DNA from 2 places in the Modestobacter sp. URMC 112 genome. Region 2 is predicted to be linked to the other one. Evidence: riboswitches for the same ligand, from Rfam matches in the RefSeq annotation. Region 2 holds a riboswitch; the other holds the start of a gene.
The links. A riboswitch is a leader RNA that binds a small molecule or an ion and turns the genes downstream of it on or off. The one in region 2 is predicted to bind cyclic di-AMP.
Positions count from the first base shown of each region.

Region 1 (4,889 bases), 220 kb from region 2:
CCGCGGCCTGGACCAGGGTGCCCTGGACGCGTACCGCACGGCGCAGGGCGTCGCCTGGCGGCGCTGGATGGACATCTGCTTCGGGCTGACCGACGACCCCGCGGAGCTGCGCGAGCTGCTGGACCTGTCCGCGCTGTCCATCGCCACCTTCATCGACGACACTGTCGCCGCCGTGTCCGCGCGGATGGCCGCCGAGCGCGCCGAGCTGACCCGGGGTGCGCACGCCGAGCGCCGGGCGGCGGTCAGCCTGCTGCTGGAGGGCGCCCCGATCAGCCGCGCCCGCGCCGAGGCCCAGCTCGGGTACGCCCTCGCCGGACCGCACACCGCGGCCGTCGTCTGGAGCACCACCGGCGGGTCGGACCAGCTGGAGGCGGTGGCCGAGGCGGTCGTGCGGGCCGGCGGCGCTCCGCACCGGCTGACCGTGGTGGCCAGCGCCGCCGCGCTGTGGGTGTGGCTGCCGGTAAGTGCGGCGCCCCCGCCAGAGCTGCTGGCCGGGCCGCTGTCCGCCCATCCCGACGTCCGGGTGGCCCTGGGACGCCCGGGGACCGACGTCGACGGCTTCCGCCGCAGCCACCTCGACGCCGCCACCACCCAGCGGATGCTGGCCCGCCTCACGTCCCCCCGGCAGGTCGCCCGCTACGAGGACGTCCAGCTCGTCGCGGTGCTGACCAGCGAGCCGGCCGCGGCCGAGGAGTTCCTCACCGGCACGCTGGGTGGCCTGCGGCACGCCGACGCCTCGACCCGGGACACGGTGCTGACCTACGTCCGTGAGCTGGGCAACGCCTCCCGGACCGCCGAGCGGCTGTTCACCCACCGGAACACGGTCCTGCGCCGGCTGGCCCGGGCCGACGAGCTGCTGCCGCGCCCGCTCGCCGACGACGTGGTGGGCGTGGCCGCCGCGCTGGAGGTGCTGCGCTGGCAGGGCCCCGCCCGGTGAGCACCGACCGGGTGGTCCTGGTGCGCCGCGGGCGGGACGTCGAGGCGCGCGAGGACGGCGGCACGGGCGGGCCGGACCGGGTGACCACGTTCCCGGCCGAGGCGCTCCCCGGCTTCGTCCGCGAAGGGGAGGGCCGGGGAGTCCGCTGGGTGTGGGACGACACCAGCCGGTGGTACCCGGCGCTGCTGGACGCCGGCGTCCGGGTGGAGCGCTGCACCGACCTGCGGCTGGGCTCCGCCGTCCTGCGGCGGTCGCCGTTGGTCGACCGGTCCCTGCCGGCCGCCGCCGACGGGTGGGACGCGCTCCAGCCGGTGACCGCGGCCGACCCGGCGCTCTTCCCGCTCGCCGACCCCGCGGACTCCCTCGACCCGGTCGCCGAGCACAGGCGCCAGCAGGCGGCGCTCGCCGCCTCGCCCGAGCGTGCCCGGCTCGGGCTGCTGCTGGCGGCCGAGTCGTCCGGTGCCCTGGCCGCGGCCGAGATGACGCACGCCGGCCTGCCGTGGCGGGCCGACGTCCACGACCGGCTGCTGACCGCGCTGCTCGGTCCCCGCCCGCCGGCCGGGTCGCGGCCGGCCGTGCTCGAGCAGCTGGTCGCCGACGTCCGCGCCGCCTTCGGCACCCCCGGCCTGAACCCCGACTCGCCCGGCGACCTGCTCCGCGCCCTGCAGGGCGCCGGGCTGCCCGTGGCCGACACCCGGTCCTGGACGCTGGAGCAGCTGGACCACCCCGGCATCCCGGCCCTGCTGGAGCACAAGCGGCTGAGCCGGCTGCTGCAGGCGAACGGCTGGGCGTGGCTGGACAGCTGGGTGCGCGACGGCCGGTTCCGGCCGTACCTGGTGCCCGGCGGGGTGGTGACCGGACGGTGGGCGTCCAACGGCGGCGGGGCGCTGTCGGTCCCGGCCCAGGTGCGCGGTGCGGCGGTCGCCGACGACGGATGGCGGCTGGTGGTCGCCGACGTCGCCCAGCTGGAGCCGCGCGTCCTGGCCGGGATGAGCGGGGACACGGCGATGGCCCGGGCCGCGCGGTCGGCCGACCTCTACGCGGGCATGGTCGCCGCCGGGGCGGTCGCCAGCCGGGCCGAGGCCAAGGTGGGGATGCTCGGCGCCATGTACGGCGGCACCCGCGGCGAGAGCGGCCGGCTCATGCCCCGGCTGGCCCGCAGCTACCCCCGGGCCATCGCGCTGGTGGAGGCGGCGGCCCGGGCGGGGGAGCGCGGGGAGGTGGTGCACACCCTGCTCGGCCGTGGCTCGCCGGCGCCGCGGGGGGAGTGGGCGGAGCGGGCCGTCGGGCTGGGAGAGCCGCCGGACGAGGGCGGCTCCCGGGAGGAGCGGGACCGGCACCGCCGCGCGTGGGGCCGGTTCACCCGCAACTTCGTCGTCCAGGGCACCGGCGCCGAGTGGACCCTGTGCTGGCTCGCCGACCTCCGCAACCGGCTGTGGCGGCTGGGTGGCACCGGGACGCTGGCGGAGCGGCCGCACCTGGCGTTCTTCCTGCACGACGAGGTCGTCGTGCACACCCCCGAGCACCTGGCCGCCGAGGTGGTGGCGGAGGTGCAGCGCGCCGCGGCGACGGCGGGCCGGCTGCTCTTCGGGTCCTTCCCCGTGGACTTCCCGCTGGACGTCGCCGTGGTGACCTCGTGGGCGGACGCCGGCTGACCCGGCCGGCCCCTATACCCCCGGGCCCGCCTGCGGGGGCCGCGCGACGCTCGTCACCCGACGAATCTGCGGCCGCTGATTGTCACGAGTCGATAACGCGTTTAGGGTGGCCGGGTCCGGTCGACCGTCACGTCCCCGCTCGGGGAGTCCGGCTGGACGCCGCCGAGTCGCCCTCCGGGGCGAGCCGGGGACCCACCGCACCACTGGGGTGAATCCTGCGCCGGACGTCCGTCCGGTGCGGGTAGGGCTGCTTCCCGCCCGAACCCGTCAGCTGACTCGGTAGGCGGCAACCGGGAGAACGGAGAGCCGCCCGATGGCGCGCCCCTGCACCACTGCACCCCCGCTCCGCCTCCGGCAGAGGCTGCGCCTGCGCAGCTGACCGCACCGGCCGTCCCGGACCGACGCCCGCCGGGCCCCCGACCTCGGTCACCCCGGCCCGAGCTCCCCGCCGCCTGACCTGGCGGGGCCCTGTCGCGCGCCCGGGACGCCACCGCCCCTGCCCGCACCCCGCAGCCGTCCACCTCGGACGTGGCTGCCCCCGCACCCGGAGCCACCATCCCCATGCACCCCCGCACCACTCCCGGCCGCGCCGCCGAGCGCCGCGGCCGGGCCCGCGCACGCCTCCGTCCGCCCGTCCGCCGCCCGGGGGTCTACCTGGGCGCGGCCGTGGCCGGCGCCGTGCTGGTCAACGTGCTCGCCGGCGCCGAGCCCCCCGCGCAGGCCGACGTCGCGGCGGCCGAGCCGGTCAGCGTCGCCGCCCAGCTCGGGCTGAGCGCGCAGGCCCGCCCGCTCGACGTCACCGAGGACCTGCGGCCGCTCGAGGAGCTCGCCGCCAGCCGCGGCACCCGCGAGGCCGCGCAGACCGCGGCGCAGGAGGCGCAGGCAGCCGCCGACCAGGCCGAGCTCGACCGGCGCGCGGCCGAGGAGGCCGCCGCCCGCGCGGCCGCCGAGGCAGCGGCCGCCGCCGAGGCAGCCGCCAAGGCCGAGGCCGAGGCGGCCGCCCGCCGGCAGGCCGAGCAGGCCGCCGCGGGCGCCGCCGGGCGGGCCGCACCGGCCGCGGCGGCCCGGGCCGCGGGCGGTGCGGTGTCGGGCTCGACGTCGGCCTCCGCGGTCGCCCGCATCTCCAACTCCGCCGGCAGCATCCGGCCGCAGGCCCAGGCCGCGGCCGACGCCGTCGTCAGCAACGTTCCCGGTGCCGGCGGCATCACCCTCGGCGGGACCCGGCCCAGCGCCGCCGACCCCGGTGGCCACCCGTCCGGCCTGGCGGTGGACTACATGGTCGGGTCGAACAGCTCCCTCGGGGACGCCATCGTCGAGTACCACATCGCCCACTGGGACGAGCTGGGCGTGGACTACGTCATCTGGGAGCAGCGGATGCTCTCCTCGCCCTCCGGGTCGTGGAAGGGCATGTCCGACCGCGGCAGCGCGACGGCCAACCACATGGACCACCCGCACGTGAACTACCGGGGCTGACCCTCGGGCCGGGCCCCGGGGCCCGGCCGGCTCAGGTGCCGCAGAAGGTCCGGTAGGCGCCGAAGTCCGCCGGGGCGGGCGCGGCGTACCGCTCGAAGCCCGGCCGCTCGTCGAACGGTGCGGTCACCGCCTCCAGCAGGCGGCCGAGCGGGGCCAGGTCGCCCTCCGTCGCGGCGGCCAGCGCCTCCTCGACGAGGTGGTTGCGCGGGATGTGCACGGGGTTCACCCGGTCCATCCCGGCCGGGTCCGGGCGCAGCGCCCGCCACCGCTCGAGCCAGCCGTCCAGCCCGGCCAGGTCCAGGACGAGCAGGCGGGCGGGCTCGGCGTCCCCGCGGGCGGCGGTGCCCAGGGCCCGGAAGAACGACGTGTGGTCCACGTGGTTCTCCTTGAGCAGGTCCATCAGGTCGCCGGCCAGGGCGAGGAGCGTCGCGTCGTCCGGGCCGTCTGACAGGCCGTCGGACAGGCCCAGCTTGGCCCGCATGCCGGCCGACCAGGCGGCGTTGTAGGCCGGCCGGAACCCGCCCAGTGCCGCGACCGCGAGCTCGACCGCCTGCTCCTCCTCGTCGGCGACCAGCGGGAGCAGGGCCTCGGCGAGCCGGGCGAGGTTCCACTCGGCCACGACCGGCTGGTTGCCGTAGGCGTAGCGCCCGCCCTGGTCGATGGAGCTGTAGACCGTGGCGGGGTCGAAGGCGTCGAGGAAGGCGCACGGCCCGTAGTCGATGGTCTCGCCGGAGATGGTCGTGTTGTCGGTGTTCATGACGCCGTGCACGAACCCCACCAGCATCCAGCGGGCGACCAGCGACGCCTGCGCCGCGACCACCGCC
Region 1 is NZ_CP199957.1:2,360,209-2,365,097, forward strand. It holds gene ACWIX6_RS11060 (PucR family transcriptional regulator) at 1-937, shown strand, start outside; gene ACWIX6_RS11065 (bifunctional 3'-5' exonuclease/DNA polymerase) at 934-2,592, shown strand; cyclic di-AMP (ydaO/yuaA leader) riboswitch at 2,743-2,894, shown strand; gene ACWIX6_RS11070 (hypothetical protein) at 3,121-4,065, shown strand; gene ACWIX6_RS11075 (protein adenylyltransferase SelO) at 4,097-4,889, opposite strand, start outside.
Region 1: it holds a riboswitch for cyclic di-AMP, as region 2 does, so the genes downstream of both, ACWIX6_RS11070 (hypothetical protein) here and ACWIX6_RS10050 (aggregation-promoting factor C-terminal-like domain-containing protein) in region 2, are expected to answer to the same signal.

Region 2 (4,889 bases):
ATGCCGTCGTCCCCAGTCAAGAGCACCGCACCCGACCGCGCGACCCGAGTTGATCAACGTGCCGCCGGGCGGACGCACGTCCTGCACCGGTGCGTTCTGGCATAGGTTCGGGCCGGACCCGGGCACGGCGTGCACCGGACCGGGTCGCCGCCGGCGCGCGCCGGCGGTGGGCGAGCAGGAGGGCAGCGACGTGGACGACGCACGCGAGGACGACCGGCAGGGAGCGTCGACGGACCGGGACGAGGTGGTCGCCGCGGAGCTCGGCCAGACCCCCCTCGACGAGGGGGTCGACGACAGCGACGTCAGCACCGAGGTCGAGGTGGCCGGCGGGGTGGTCGTCGGCCACGACGGCTCGGGCTGCTCGCAGGAGACCCTGCAGTGGGCCGCGACGCTGGCCGAGCGGGCCAACTGGCCGCTGCACGTCGTCCGGTCCTGGCGGATGGTCACCGCCCCCCGGCCGGCCAGCTGGGAGCCGGGCTACGTCCCGCCGATGACCGACTACGAGCAGGCGGTGCTCGAGGACCTGAGGTCCGACGTCGTCGAGGCGCTGGGCGCCGAGCGGGCCCGCGCGGTGCACTGCCAGGTGGTGCACCTGGCACCGGTGAAGGCGCTCATCCAGGCGGGCCGGAACGCCGACCTGCTGGTCGTGGGGTCGCGCGGGCGCGGCGGTTTCGCCGGCCTGCTGCTGGGGTCGGTCAGCGACCAGGTCGTGCACCACGCCAGCTGCCCGGTGACCGTGGTTCGGACGCAGCGCAAGGACTGAACCGGGAGGACCGTCCGCCCGAGGGCGGCGGCCGGGGGACCGGCCGGGGTGGTGCACTGGTCGGGTGCCCACCCCCCGATCGGTCCCCGCGTCCTTCGTCGAGGCGCACACCCGGCTGGCCCGCCCGCCGGCCGTGCCGGAGGTGCAGCTGCACGTCGCCGACGACGTCGTCGCGCTGTGGGAGGCGATGGAGACCGAGGGCGGCGGCGCCGGGGAGGCGCCGCCGTTCTGGGCGGCCGCGTGGCCCGGCGGGCAGGCGCTGGCCCGCCACCTCCTCGACTCGCCCGAGGTGGTCGCCGGCCGCCGGGTCCTGGACCTGGGCGCCGGCAGCGGGCTGGTCGCCGTCGCGGCGCTGCTCGCCGGCGCCGCCTCCGCGGTGGCCAGCGACGTCGACCCGTACTCGCACACCGCCGTCGTCCTCAACGCGCAGGTCAACGGTGTGCCGGGGATCGAGGTGGTGGGCGACGTCCTGGACGGCGGGCCGCCGGACGTCGACGTCGTCCTGGCCGGGGACGTCTGCTACGACCGGGAGATGACCGAGCGAGTGCTGCCCTGGCTCTGGAGGGCGTGGACCGCGGGCCGCACCGTGCTGCTGGGCGACCCGGGCCGCCGGTACCTCCCCGGAGAAGGGCTCGTCGCCGTGGCGGAGTACGACGTCCCGGAGGTCGACGAGGACCGGTGGCGCCGGACGACGGTCTGGCGACTGCCCTGACCAAGGGTCCGGACGCAAGCGCGACACGCCGCAGATCCGGACGGATGTCCTTCATCACGTTGTCACGGACGTGTAACGGCCTCTACCTTGACCACGTCAGGCCGGACGTCGGTCCCCGCCCGGGGAGCCCGCGCCTGATGCCGTCGAGTCGCCGCACCACCGGTGCGGCGGGCCGGGGACCCACCGCAGCACTGGGGTGAATCCGCCTCCCGAGCACCTGCTCGCGAGCCGGTAGGGCGCCTTCCCGCCCGAATCCGTCAGCTAACCCGGTAGGCGGCTGTGGAAGAACGGAGAGCCGCCGCATGGCGCGCCCGCACCCCTGCACGTCCACGGTCAGCCCGCCCCGCCGCGGCCGGTCCCGCCACCTGGACACCTGACCCGGCCGCCCGCCGGGACCGCGAGCGCCACAGCGCGCGCACGCCCCCGCCGCCCCTCCGCGCGGCGCCCCGGCCGGATGCAGCCCCGTCATCCCGTACGCCCTGCCGTGGACGACGCCGCCCTGCGGCGCCGTGCCCACCGCAGCCTCTGAGCCCCCGGAGCACCGCACCCCATGGACCAGCGAACCCCCGCGCCCAGCGCAGCCACGACCTCCCCGTCCGGAGACGCCCCCCGCCGGCACCGCCGTCCCCCCTCGGGCGTCCGCCGCCCGGTCAGCTACCTGGCCGCCGCCGCGGTCGGCGCCGTGGTCGTCGGGGTGGTGGCCGCCGGTGAGCCCGCCGCCCACGCCGAGCCGGCCGCCGCCGAGCCGGTCAGCGTCGCCGAGCAGCTGGAGCTGCAGGCCCGGTCGACCAGCACCATCGTCGACGCCCAGCTCGGCGAGCGGCTCGGCGACCTCGCCGCCACCCGCAGCCAGCGCGAGGCCGAGCAGGCCGCCGCGGCCGAGGCCCAGGCCGCCGCCGACCGGGCCGCGATCGAGGCCCGGCTGGCGGAGGAGGCCCGGCTGGCCGAGGAGGCCCGGCTGGCGGAGGAGGCCCGCCGCGCCGAGGAGGCCCGCGCCGCTGAGGAGGCGGCCGCCGCCGAGGCCGCCCGCTCGTCGTCCGGGTCGGGGTCCTTCCAGGACTACGCGCTGGGCAAGCTGGGCGGCGACGGGGGCGAGTTCCGCTGCCTGGAGAGCCTGTGGGGCAAGGAGAGCGGGTGGAACCCGAACGCGCAGAACCCCACCAGCACCGCCTACGGCATCCCGCAGTTCCTCAACTCGACGTGGGCCGGCACCGGGATCGCCAAGACCTCCGACGGCTACCGGCAGATCGACGCCGGGCTGATCTACATCGAGAGCCGGTACGGGTCGCCGTGCGCCGCCTGGTCGCACTCGAAGGCCAACAACTGGTACTGACCGGCCGCTGGACGGCGGTGACCCCGGTCCTGTCGGGTCACCGCGGTCGCCGTCCGCGGGCCCGGCACGCCCCCTCGGTCCGGTGCCGTTCCGCCGTCGGCGAGGATTGGGCGGTGGACCACCTCCCCGAGGAGAGCTGACCGTGGCCAGACACCGCGCACAAGAACCCGACGCCAGTGACTTCGACGCCGCGACCAGCGCGCTCGCCGACGTCACCGGCGACTACACCGTCGACGTCGCGCACACCCGGATCGGCGTCCGGGCCCGGCACGCGATGGTCACCACCGTCCGCGGCGCCTTCACGTCGTTCACCGGGGCCGCCCACCTGGACACCGCCGACCCCGCCGCCAGCTCGGTGACCCTGCGGATCGACGCGGCGAGCATCGACACCGGCAACGCCGACCGGGACGCCCACCTCCGCTCGGCCGACTTCTTCGACGTGGAGACCTTCCCGGAGGTGCGCTTCGCCTCCACCGGGGTCGAGCAGGTGGACGAGGACGTCTACCGGGTGACCGGCGACCTCACCATCAAGGACGTCACCAAGCCGGTGTCGGTCGACTTCACGCTCAGCGGCTCGGCGATGGACCCCTTCGGCAACCTGCGGGTCGGCTTCGAGGGCGCCCTGGTGCTCCGGCGCAGCGACTGGCAGCTCACCTGGAACGCGGCGCTGGAGACCGGCGGGGTGCTGGTCAGCGACAAGATCCAGATCGAGTTCGACGTCTCGGTGATCAAGGACTCCTGACCCCGGGGCCGTTCATCCGGAGATGTGTCCTGCGACACGGTGCTCCGCTAGGGTGGCACTGAGTGTCACCGGTGACCGAGTGCGGAGGGGGTCCGGGATGGCGAACGCCTGGTTCGAGACCGTGGCCGAAGCCCAGCGGCGGGCCAAGCGGCGGCTGCCCAAGGGCGTCTACGGGGCGCTGGTCGCCGGCTCCGAGCGGGGGGTCACCGTCGACGACAACACCGCGGCGTTCGCCGAGCTGGGGTTCGCCCCGCACGTGGCCGGGCTGAGCAACGAGCGCGACCTGGCCACCACGATCATGGGCCAGCAGGTCTCGCTGCCGGTGATGATCAGCCCGACCGGTGTCCAGGCGGTGCACCCCGACGGGGAGGTGGCCGTGGCCCGGGCCGCGGCGGCCCGCGGCGTGGCGATGGGCCTGAGCTCGTTCGCCAGCAAGCCGGTCGAGGAGGTCGTCGCGGCCAACCCGCAGACCTTCTTCCAGATGTACTGGGTCGGCGACCGGGACGCGATGGCGGCGCGGATGGAACGCGCCCGCCGCGCCGGTGTCGTCGGCCTCATCGCCACGCTGGACTGGTCGTTCGCCTACGGCCGGGACTGGGGCAGCCCGTTCATCCCGGAGAAGATCAACTTCGAGGCGGCCCGCCGCTACGCGCCGCAGGTGCTGGTCAAGCCCCGCTGGCTGCTCGACTTCGCCCGCACCGGGAAGATCCCCGACCTCACCGTCCCCAACATGGTCCCCGACCCGGGTGACCCGGCACCGACGTTCTTCGGCGCCTACGGGCAGTGGATGCAGTCCCCGATGCCGTCCTGGGACGACGTCGCCTGGCTGCGCGAGCAGTGGGGCGGCCCCTTCATGCTCAAGGGCGTCATGCGGGTCGACGACGCCAAGCGAGCCGTGGACGTCGGGTGCACCGCCATCTCGGTCAGCAACCACGGCGGCAACAACCTCGACGGCACCCCGGCCAGCATCCGGGCGCTGCCCGCGGTCGCCGACGCGGTGGGCGACCAGCTGGAGGTGCTGCTGGACGGGGGCATCCGCCGCGGCACCGACGTGGCGAAGGCCCTGGCGCTGGGCGCCCGGGCGGTGATGATCGGCCGTGCCTACCTGTGGGGGCTGGCCGCCAACGGCCAGGCCGGGGTGGAGAACGTGCTGGACCTGATGCGCGACGGCCTGGGGTCGGCGCTGACCGGGCTCGGCCACCGGTCGGTCCGCGACCTGAGCCCCGACGACCTGGTGGTGCCACCGGCGTTCGAGCGGCACCTCGGCGAGGCCGGCGCCGACGCCCCGGTGGCGGCGCGCAGCTCCGGCAAGTCAGGCAACGCCTGACCGGTCCGACCC
Region 2 is NZ_CP199957.1:2,143,528-2,148,416, forward strand. It holds gene ACWIX6_RS10040 (universal stress protein) at 191-763, shown strand; gene ACWIX6_RS10045 (class I SAM-dependent methyltransferase) at 828-1,475, shown strand; cyclic di-AMP (ydaO/yuaA leader) riboswitch at 1,615-1,766, shown strand; gene ACWIX6_RS10050 (aggregation-promoting factor C-terminal-like domain-containing protein) at 2,026-2,808, shown strand; gene ACWIX6_RS10055 (YceI family protein) at 2,951-3,550, shown strand; gene mftD (pre-mycofactocin synthase MftD) at 3,648-4,877, shown strand.